Regions from separate parts of the Siminovitchia sp. FSL W7-1587 genome, predicted to be linked through region 1. Evidence: a T-box and tRNA genes for the amino acid it is inferred to sense, from the RefSeq annotation. Region 1 holds a T-box; the other holds one or more tRNA genes.
The links. A T-box is a leader RNA that pairs with one kind of tRNA and senses whether it is charged. The one in region 1 lies ahead of NST31_RS18575 (valine--tRNA ligase), so its partner is inferred to be a tRNA-Val.

Region 1 (4,400 bases):
CAATATTAATCAGGCCTGCCAATGGGAGATAAAGCTCGACACCGGTTACGACCGCTGACATCGCTTTTTCGGGCGCCTTCATCCCCACCTCCATTTTAAGCTCCTCGGGGTTGCAGAATCTTTCGATATATATACGATTCTTTTCCAGGACGGAAAGTACTGTTTCATCCTTCGCTTTTAACAGGAGAGTGATTTTTTTGCTCATCGGAGTATTGACTTCCGCGCGAATATTGCGGACAGCGCGAATGATTTCCATTAGCGTCTTCATTTCACTTGCTGCCTGTCGGTCGGTCAAATGTTCATTTACTTGCGGCCAGGAAGCAACTGTGATGGATTCTCCATCATGTGGAAGATTTTGCCATATTTCCTCGGTAATAAATGGCATGAACGGATGAAGCAAACGCATCGTATGATCCAAAACGTACGCCAAAACAGAGCGTGTCGTACTTTTGGCAACCTCATCATTACCATATAATGGAACTTTTGCCATTTCAATATACCAATCGCATAAATCATCCCAAATAAAGTGATAAAGCACCCTTCCGACTTCGCCAAACTCATATTTATCAGAAAGTCTAGTCACCATTTCGATTGTGTCATGTAATCTTGTTAAAATCCACTTATCAGCGACCATCATTTCCTGCTCTAAATCTATGTCTTCATACGTAAAACCATCCATGTTCATTAAGGCAAAACGCGAGGCGTTCCATATTTTATTGGCAAAGTTCCATACAGATTCCACCTTTTCCATACTGAATCTGAGATCATGCCCCGGCGAGCTTCCCGTAGCAAGGAAGAACCGCAAAGAGTCCGCCCCGTATTTTTCAATCACATCCATCGGATCGACTCCGTTGCCGAGCGACTTGCTCATTTTACGGCCATCGGCATCGCGTACAAGCCCATGAATCAACACATCGTGGAAAGGTTTTTTGTCGGTAAATTTGAGCCCTTGGAAGATCATTCTGGAAACCCAGAAGAAAATAATATCGTATCCGGTCACTAAACAGTTGGTTGGGTAGTAGCGCTTATAATCGTTTGCATCCGTATCCGGCCAACCCATTGTGGAAAAAGGCCATAAGGCGGAACTGAACCAAGTATCAAGAACATCGTTATCTTGTTCCCAGTTTTCCTCATCCTCCGGCGCTTCATGACCGACATACATTTCCCCCGTTTGTTTATGGTACCAGGCCGGAATCCGGTGTCCCCACCAAAGTTGCCGGGAAATACACCAGTCACGGATGTTTTCCATCCAGTGCAAATATGTTTTTTCAAACCGGTCGGGTACAAAGTTGACTTTCTCATCCGTTTTCTGCAGTTCAACCGCCGCTTGGGCAAGAGGCTGCATTTTGACAAACCATTGGGTTGATAAGTAAGGTTCGACAACTGCCCCGCTTCGCTCCGAATGACCGACAGAATGCATATGCTCTTCAATTTTAAATAATATTCCTTTTTCCTGCAGGTCTTTGACGATTTGCTTTCGGCATTCAAACCGATCCATTCCTTGATATTGGCCGGCGTTTTCATTCATCGTTCCATCTTCGTTCATGACGAGGACACGCTCCAGATGATGTCTGTTGCCAATTTCAAAGTCATTCGGATCATGGGCAGGCGTAATTTTTACAGCACCCGAACCAAACTCCATATCGACATAATCATCGGCCACAATGGGAATTTCTCTTCCAATGATCGGCAGGATGACCGTTTTACCGATCAAATCCTTATAGCGCTCATCTTCGGGATGAACGGCCACCGCCGTATCACCAAGCATCGTTTCCGGCCTGGTTGTGGCAATTTCAATCGCCCCGGACCCGTCGGCAAGCGGGTAGCGCATATGGTAGAAAGCTCCTTGGACATCCTTATAAATAACCTCGATATCTGAAAGTGCGGTTTTAGTGGCAGGATCCCAGTTAATGATGTACTCGCCGCGATAAATAAGGCCTTCTTCATACAAACGGACAAATACTTCCCGAACAGCTTTGGACAACCCCTCGTCAAGCGTAAATCTCTCTTTCGTATAATCGAGACCCAGCCCGAGTTTTTTCCACTGCTCACGAATAAAAGAAGCATATTCTTCTTTCCACTTCCACGTTTCCTCAAGAAATTTTTCCCGCCCCAAGTTGTAGCGGTTTTTTCCTTCTTTTCGAAGCTGTTCCTCTACTTTCGCCTGTGTGGCAATCCCTGCGTGATCCATTCCGGGAAGCCAAAGTACATCATATCCTTGCATTCTTTTCATCCGTGTTAAGATATCTTGTAATGTGGTATCCCACGCATGCCCTAAGTGAAGCCTGCCCGTTACATTCGGCGGCGGAATGACAATTGTATAAGGCTCCTTTTTATGATCATTTTTTGTTTCAAAGAATTTTCCGGAAAGCCACCAATCATAACGATCTTTTTCAACCTTCTGCGGATCGTATTTTGTGGCCATTTCCAGCTCCTTGTTTGACATATTCTCTTCCTCCTCTTATTGAATATGGTTGAATGGTGAAGTAGTTGTTGTGGCGAGCAAAGCTAACTCTTTCTTTTCACACAAAAAAACCCTTCGTAAAAAAGGACGAAGGGTTTTGTTTCGCGGTACCACCTTTTTTCCGGATAAAGGAATGAACATAAATCCGGCTCTCTAATATCGATAACGGCTCTTCACCGGCTTCCGTTACATGATAAAGTTCGCGGAAGCTGCTCAAGGGCGACATTCCATTGTCCTTGCTTAGGAAATCTTCCAGCTTTGATTCCCCTCTCTGAAAGCAGGATACAATATACTCTTCCCTGTCATAGCAATTGCTTATTATGTATTATAGTATGAAAATCGGTTGACAAAGTCAACTTTTCCATGGCCTCTTTTCACATTTTTTTCCGTTGCACATATTTTATTCAAAGGGGATTTTTCGGAGGTGGGACGCCACAGTTTTGCACTTGAAATTAAAGTTTATATAGCCTGAAGCGCTGGTACACCTAGTGTTTCAGGCTATTTTTATTTTATACATAAATTTATATAGCGAATCAAATGGGGGATTCGCATGTATCTAAAAAAACACGTCAAAAAAAACGGCCGTATCTTTTTGATGGCTATTATGATAAAGAAAAAGGACATTCCCGAACCATTACGATTGAGAAGGTTGGATATCTGGATGAACTGGAAAAGCAATATGAAGACCCCATCGTTTTTTTTAACGAGAGGGTTCAGATCCTTAAACAGAAAAAGGCGGAGCGATTATCCCCTATTTCCATGGAGTTTTCTCATGACGAAAAACTTATATACGGTCAAGACTAACGAAAAAAGTTCGGTTATGTTGTACTTAGTCAGACCTACCATGAACTCGAAATTGATAAGTTCCTTATGAACAAGCAACGTGGTTCAAAAATAGATTTTAGTAGTAATGACATTAAGAAACTCTTTTCAAGGCTGCTATATCCAGCCTCGAAGAAAAAACCTTTGAAAATAGAACACGATACTTTTAAAAGCAAAACTATTCATTGGATGATGTTTACCGTTGTTTATCCTTTCTTTATTAACATAGTTCAGCGCTACAGGTACGACTTAACGAACGTATTAACACCTGTATGGGCGTAAAAGCGATATTGTGACCATGACGTGACAAATTATTACTTTGAAACTGATAAAAATGATCATTTAAGAAAGAAAGGCGTATCCAAAGAACACCGGCCCAACCCTATTGTTCAAATGGGATTATTCATAGATAATCTGGGTATTCTCATTACCTTCGAGTTGTTCCTGCGTAATACGAACGATTGTCTAACATTTAGGCCGGGACTTTCACGAATCCAAAAAGAATATAATCTTGGTAAAATCATAGTTGTTGCCGATAAAGGCATGACCACTGGAGACAACATCTATTACACCCTGTCCGGAAAACATGGTCATGTATTTAGTATGTCGGTACGAGGCTGTACGAAGTGCCGATAAAGAGTTCAAAGAATATGTGGTGGATGAAGATGGTTACACGTGGTATGGCTCAGAGTATAAAAGAAAGTCGCTCTTTATCCCCGAACCATATACGTCACTTCAAAGAATGAGAAAAAGATAAAAAAGTGGTCTATGAAAAACAGGTGGTCTTCTACAGTGAAAAATATGCGAAAAAGGCAAAGGCAGACCGGGCAAAGGTCATCGCAAAAGCAATGGATATTATTCAAAAGCCCGGAAAATATTCTCGAGCGACTACCTAGGGTGCCGCTAGTTATATAAAGAATATAACGTTTGATAAGGAGACGGGTGAAATTCTTTCGCCAAAAACATTCCTTGAGCTTGATTTGGAAAAATTAAAAGCGGAAGAAGCTCTTGACGGCTACTATGCGATTGTAACAAGTGAATATAAAGAAACTGACGATCGTATTATCGATATTTATCGAGGATTATGGTAAATTGAAGAATCCTTTCGTGTGAC
Region 2 (4,400 bases), 500 kb from region 1:
AGGTAGAGCACTGTTTGGACGAGGGGCCCTCATCGGGTTACCGACTTCAGACAAACTCCGAATGCCAAATACTTATCCTTGGGAGTCAGACTGCGAGTGATAAGATCCGTAGTCGAGAGGGAAACAACCCAGACCACCAGCTAAGGTCCCCAAGTATACGTTAAGTGGAAAAGGATGTGGAGTTGCTTAGACAACCAGGATGTTGGCTTAGAAGCAGCCACCATTCAAAGAGTGCGTAATAGCTCACTGGTCGAGTGACTCTGCGCCGAAAATGTACCGGGGCTAAACGTATCACCGAAGCTGTGGATTGCAATAGCAATGGTAGGAGAGCGTTCCAAGCGCGGCGAAGTCGTCTTGAAAGAGGCGGTGGAGTGCTTGGAAGTGAGAATGCCGGTATGAGTAGCGAAAGAAGGGTGAGAATCCCTTCCACCGAAAGCCTAAGGTTTCCTGAGGAAGGCTCGTCCGCTCAGGGTAAGTCGGGACCTAAGCCGAGGCCGAAAGGCGTAGGCGATGGATAACAGGTTGAGATTCCTGTACCGCCTCATTGCCGTTTGAGTGATGGAGGGACGCAGGAGGATAAGGCAAGCGCGCAGCTGGAAAAGCGCGTCCAAGCAGTAAGGCCGGTAAGTAGGCAAATCCGCTTACCGTGTAGGCTGAGCTGTGATGGCGAGGGAAAAAAAGTACCGAAGTTCCTGATTCCACACTGCCGAGAAAAGCTTCTAGCGAGGCAATAGGCGCCCGTACCGCAAACCGACACAGGTAGGCGAGGAGAGAATCCTAAGGTGAGCGAGAGAACTCTCGTTAAGGAACTCGGCAAAATGACCCCGTAACTTCGGGAGAAGGGGTGCTTTTTAGGGTGAATAGCCCTGAGAAGCCGCAGTGAATAGGCCCAGGCGACTGTTTAGCAAAAACACAGGTCTCTGCGAAGCCGCAAGGCGAAGTATAGGGGCTGACGCCTGCCCGGTGCTGGAAGGTTAAGAGGAGAGGTCAGCTTAGGCGAAGCTTCGAATTGAAGCCCCAGTAAACGGCGGCCGTAACTATAACGGTCCTAAGGTAGCGAAATTCCTTGTCGGGTAAGTTCCGACCCGCACGAAAGGCGCAACGATCTGGGCACTGTCTCAACGAGAGACTCGGTGAAATTATAGTACCTGTGAAGATGCAGGTTACCCGCGACAGGACGGAAAGACCCCGTGGAGCTTTACTGTAGCTTGATATTGACTGTCTGTGCAGCTTGTACAGGATAGGTAGGAGCCATGGAAACGGGAGCGCCAGCTTCCGTGGAGGCAACGGTGGGATACTACCCTGGCTGTATGGACCGTCTAACCCGCGACCCTGATCGGGTTGGGAGACAGTGTCAGGCAGGCAGTTTGACTGGGGCGGTCGCCTCCTAAAAGGTAACGGAGGCGCCCAAAGGTTCCCTCAGAATGGTTGGAAATCATTCGCAGAGTGTAAAGGCAGAAGGGAGCTTGACTGCGAGACCTACAAGTCGAGCAGGGACGAAAGTCGGGCTTAGTGATCCGGTGGTTCCGCATGGAAGGGCCATCGCTCAACGGATAAAAGCTACCCCGGGGATAACAGGCTTATCTCCCCCAAGAGTTCACATCGACGGGGAGGTTTGGCACCTCGATGTCGGCTCATCGCATCCTGGGGCTGTAGTCGGTCCCAAGGGTTGGGCTGTTCGCCCATTAAAGCGGTACGCGAGCTGGGTTCAGAACGTCGTGAGACAGTTCGGTCCCTATCCGTCGCGGGCGCAGGAAATTTGAGAGGAGCTGTCCTTAGTACGAGAGGACCGGGATGGACGCACCGCTGGTGTACCAGTTGTCTCGCCAGAGGCATAGCTGGGTAGCTATGTGCGGAAGGGATAAGTGCTGAAAGCATCTAAGCATGAAGCCCCCCTCAAGATGAGATTTCCCATTGTCTGGCTTGCCAGGCAACGTAAGATCCCTGAAAGATGATCAGGTAGATAGGTCCGGTGTGGAAGTGTGGCGACACATGGAGCTGACGGATACTAATCGATCGAGGACTTAATCAAATATAAAAAGCGCAGGACGCTCATCCATCGCTGCAGCTCACTGGAGCTTCTGGCGGAAAAGTCAATCGACTTTGCCAGAAGAAGCGAAGTGACGCAAAGCGATAGCGTCCGAAGCTGGATTGAACAAAAACGGTTCTCGGAAATCTTCTCATGTATCCTGGTTTTGAGAGAATGAAAAAAACTCTTGAAAAATACATAAAACGTATTATAATAAGATATGTTGTTAATTTTTGTCTGGTGGCGATAGCGAAGAGGCAACACCCGTTCCCATCCCGAACACGGAAGTTAAGTTCTTCAGCGCCGATGGTAATGAGGGGTTTCCCCTTGTGAGAGCAGGACGTTGCCGGGCAAGAATCACAACATTACGGAGGATTAGCTCAGCTGGGAGAGCACCTGCCTTACAAGCAGGGGGTCGGCGGTTCGAACCCGTCATCCTCCACCATAAAAATGCCGGCCTAGCTCAATTGGTAGAGCAACTGACTTGTAATCAGTAGGTTGGGGGTTCAAGTCCTCTGGCCGGCACCATCCTTTGTTTTTATTGTCATTTTCTGTCGATTGACAAAAATGAAATAAGTACGAGCCATTAGCTCAGTTGGTAGAGCATCTGACTTTTAATCAGAGGGTCGCAGGTTCGAATCCTGCATGGCTCACCATTTTGCGGGTGTGGTGGAATTGGCAGACACGCTAGACTTAGGATCTAGTGCCGCAAGGCGTGGGGGTTCGACTCCCTTCACCCGCATTATTATGAAGCGGAAGTAGTTCAGTGGTAGAACACCACCTTGCCAAGGTGGGGGTCGCGGGTTCGAACCCCGTCTTCCGCTCTTTTAACTTGCCGGGGTGGCGGAACTGGCAGACGCACAGGACTTAAAATCCTGCGGTAGGTGACTACCGTACCGGTTCGATTCCGGTCCTCGGCATATATTGCGCCCGTAGCTCAATTGGATAGAGCGTCTGACTACGGATCAGAAGGTTATGGGTTCGACTCCTTTCGGGCGCGTATAACAGGTTGTCTCGGGAAGTAGCTCAGCTTGGTAGAGCACTTGGTTTGGGACCAAGGGGCCGCAGGTTCAAATCCTGTCTTCCCGACCAGTATAAAGAAATTGGGGCCTTAGCTCAGCTGGGAGAGCGCCTGCTTTGCACGCAGGAGGTCAGCGGTTCGATCCCGCTAGGCTCCACCATATAAGGTCATAAATATTTTTGGGCGGCGTAGCTCAGCTGGCTAGAGCGTACGGTTCATACCCGTGAGGTCGGGGGTTCGATCCCCTCCGCCGCTACCAAGATAGGACCTTTAGCTCAGCTGGTTAGAGCAGACGGCTCATAACCGTCCGGTCGTAGGTTCGAGTCCTACAAGGTCCACCATTTTCTTATATTTTTGGAGGAATACCCAAGTCTGGCTGAAGGGATCGGTCTTGAAAACCGACAGGCGGGTCAAACCGCGCGGGGGTTCGAATCCCTCTTCCTCCGCCATCTGCATTATTTCATTCACACAACCAAGATTTTATCGAGTGAAAGTATTGTAGTTGCACTTGTCGACATACTTCTTGATTTACATTTCTGATGTGGAATAGTCAAGATACATCAGCGGCATTGACAACATCATATTTTTTATCGTCGCGGGGTGGAGCAGTTCGGTAGCTCGTCGGGCTCATAACCCGAAGGTCGCAGGTTCAAATCCTGCCCCCGCAATCATCAGGTCCCGTAGTGTAGCGGTTAACATGCCTGCCTGTCACGCAGGAGATCGCGGGTTCGATTCCCGTCGGGACCGCCATTTTTAATACCATCCACTTGTTACATAAATGCTGATGATGCGAAATATTAAAACGTCATAGCATGGATTATATAGGGCTCAGTAGCTCAGTCGGTAGAGCAAAGGACTGAAAATCCTTGTGTCGGCGGTTCGATTCCGTCCTGAGCCACCATTTTCATGGCGGCTATGGCGAAGTGGTTAACGCATCGGATTGTGGCTCCGACATCATGGGTTCGATTCCCATTAGTCGCCCCATTTACATTCCTATGCGGGTGTAGTTTAGTGGTAAAACTACAGCCTTCCAAGCTGTTGTCGTGGGTTCGATTCCCATCACCCGCTCCAAATGAAGGGCCTATAGCTCAGCTGGTTAGAGCGCACGCCTGATAAGCGTGAGGTCGGTGGTTCGAGTCCACTTAGGCCCACCATTCCGCAGTAGCTCAGTGGTAGAGCTATCGGCTGTTAACCGATCGGTCGTAGGTTCGAATCCTACCTGCGGAGTTCTTTTATCATATTCGATCAACCGTTTCAGTTATGTACATTCCATAAAAGCTTATAACGATTGGGGAAGTACTCAAGAGGCTGAAGAGGCGCCCCTGCTAAGGGCGTAGGTCGCGTAAGCGG

Region 2: it encodes a tRNA-Val, which carries the amino acid that the T-box ahead of NST31_RS18575 (valine--tRNA ligase) is inferred to sense. The anticodon was not compared.

Annotation. Positions count from the first base shown of each region.
Region 1 covers NZ_CP150169.1:3,951,154-3,955,553, reverse strand. Annotated here, with positions in the region: gene NST31_RS18575 (valine--tRNA ligase) at 1-2,446, opposite strand, end outside; T-box leader at 2,545-2,779, opposite strand; gene NST31_RS18570 (hypothetical protein) at 4,048-4,182, shown strand; gene NST31_RS18565 (hypothetical protein) at 4,396-4,400, shown strand, end outside.
Region 2 covers NZ_CP150169.1:3,447,054-3,451,453, forward strand. Annotated here, with positions in the region: rRNA gene NST31_RS16200 (23S ribosomal RNA) at 1-2,032, shown strand, start outside; rRNA gene rrf (5S ribosomal RNA) at 2,266-2,381, shown strand; tRNA gene NST31_RS16210 (tRNA-Val) at 2,399-2,474, shown strand; tRNA gene NST31_RS16215 (tRNA-Thr) at 2,482-2,557, shown strand; tRNA gene NST31_RS16220 (tRNA-Lys) at 2,610-2,685, shown strand; tRNA gene NST31_RS16225 (tRNA-Leu) at 2,690-2,771, shown strand; tRNA gene NST31_RS16230 (tRNA-Gly) at 2,782-2,853, shown strand; tRNA gene NST31_RS16235 (tRNA-Leu) at 2,864-2,949, shown strand; tRNA gene NST31_RS16240 (tRNA-Arg) at 2,956-3,029, shown strand; tRNA gene NST31_RS16245 (tRNA-Pro) at 3,045-3,121, shown strand; tRNA gene NST31_RS16250 (tRNA-Ala) at 3,135-3,210, shown strand; tRNA gene NST31_RS16255 (tRNA-Met) at 3,233-3,309, shown strand; tRNA gene NST31_RS16260 (tRNA-Ile) at 3,315-3,391, shown strand; tRNA gene NST31_RS16265 (tRNA-Ser) at 3,407-3,499, shown strand; tRNA gene NST31_RS16270 (tRNA-Met) at 3,645-3,718, shown strand; tRNA gene NST31_RS16275 (tRNA-Asp) at 3,725-3,800, shown strand; tRNA gene NST31_RS16280 (tRNA-Phe) at 3,876-3,951, shown strand; tRNA gene NST31_RS16285 (tRNA-His) at 3,960-4,034, shown strand; tRNA gene NST31_RS16290 (tRNA-Gly) at 4,048-4,121, shown strand; tRNA gene NST31_RS16295 (tRNA-Ile) at 4,128-4,204, shown strand; tRNA gene NST31_RS16300 (tRNA-Asn) at 4,206-4,277, shown strand; tRNA gene NST31_RS16305 (tRNA-Ser) at 4,341-4,400, shown strand, end outside.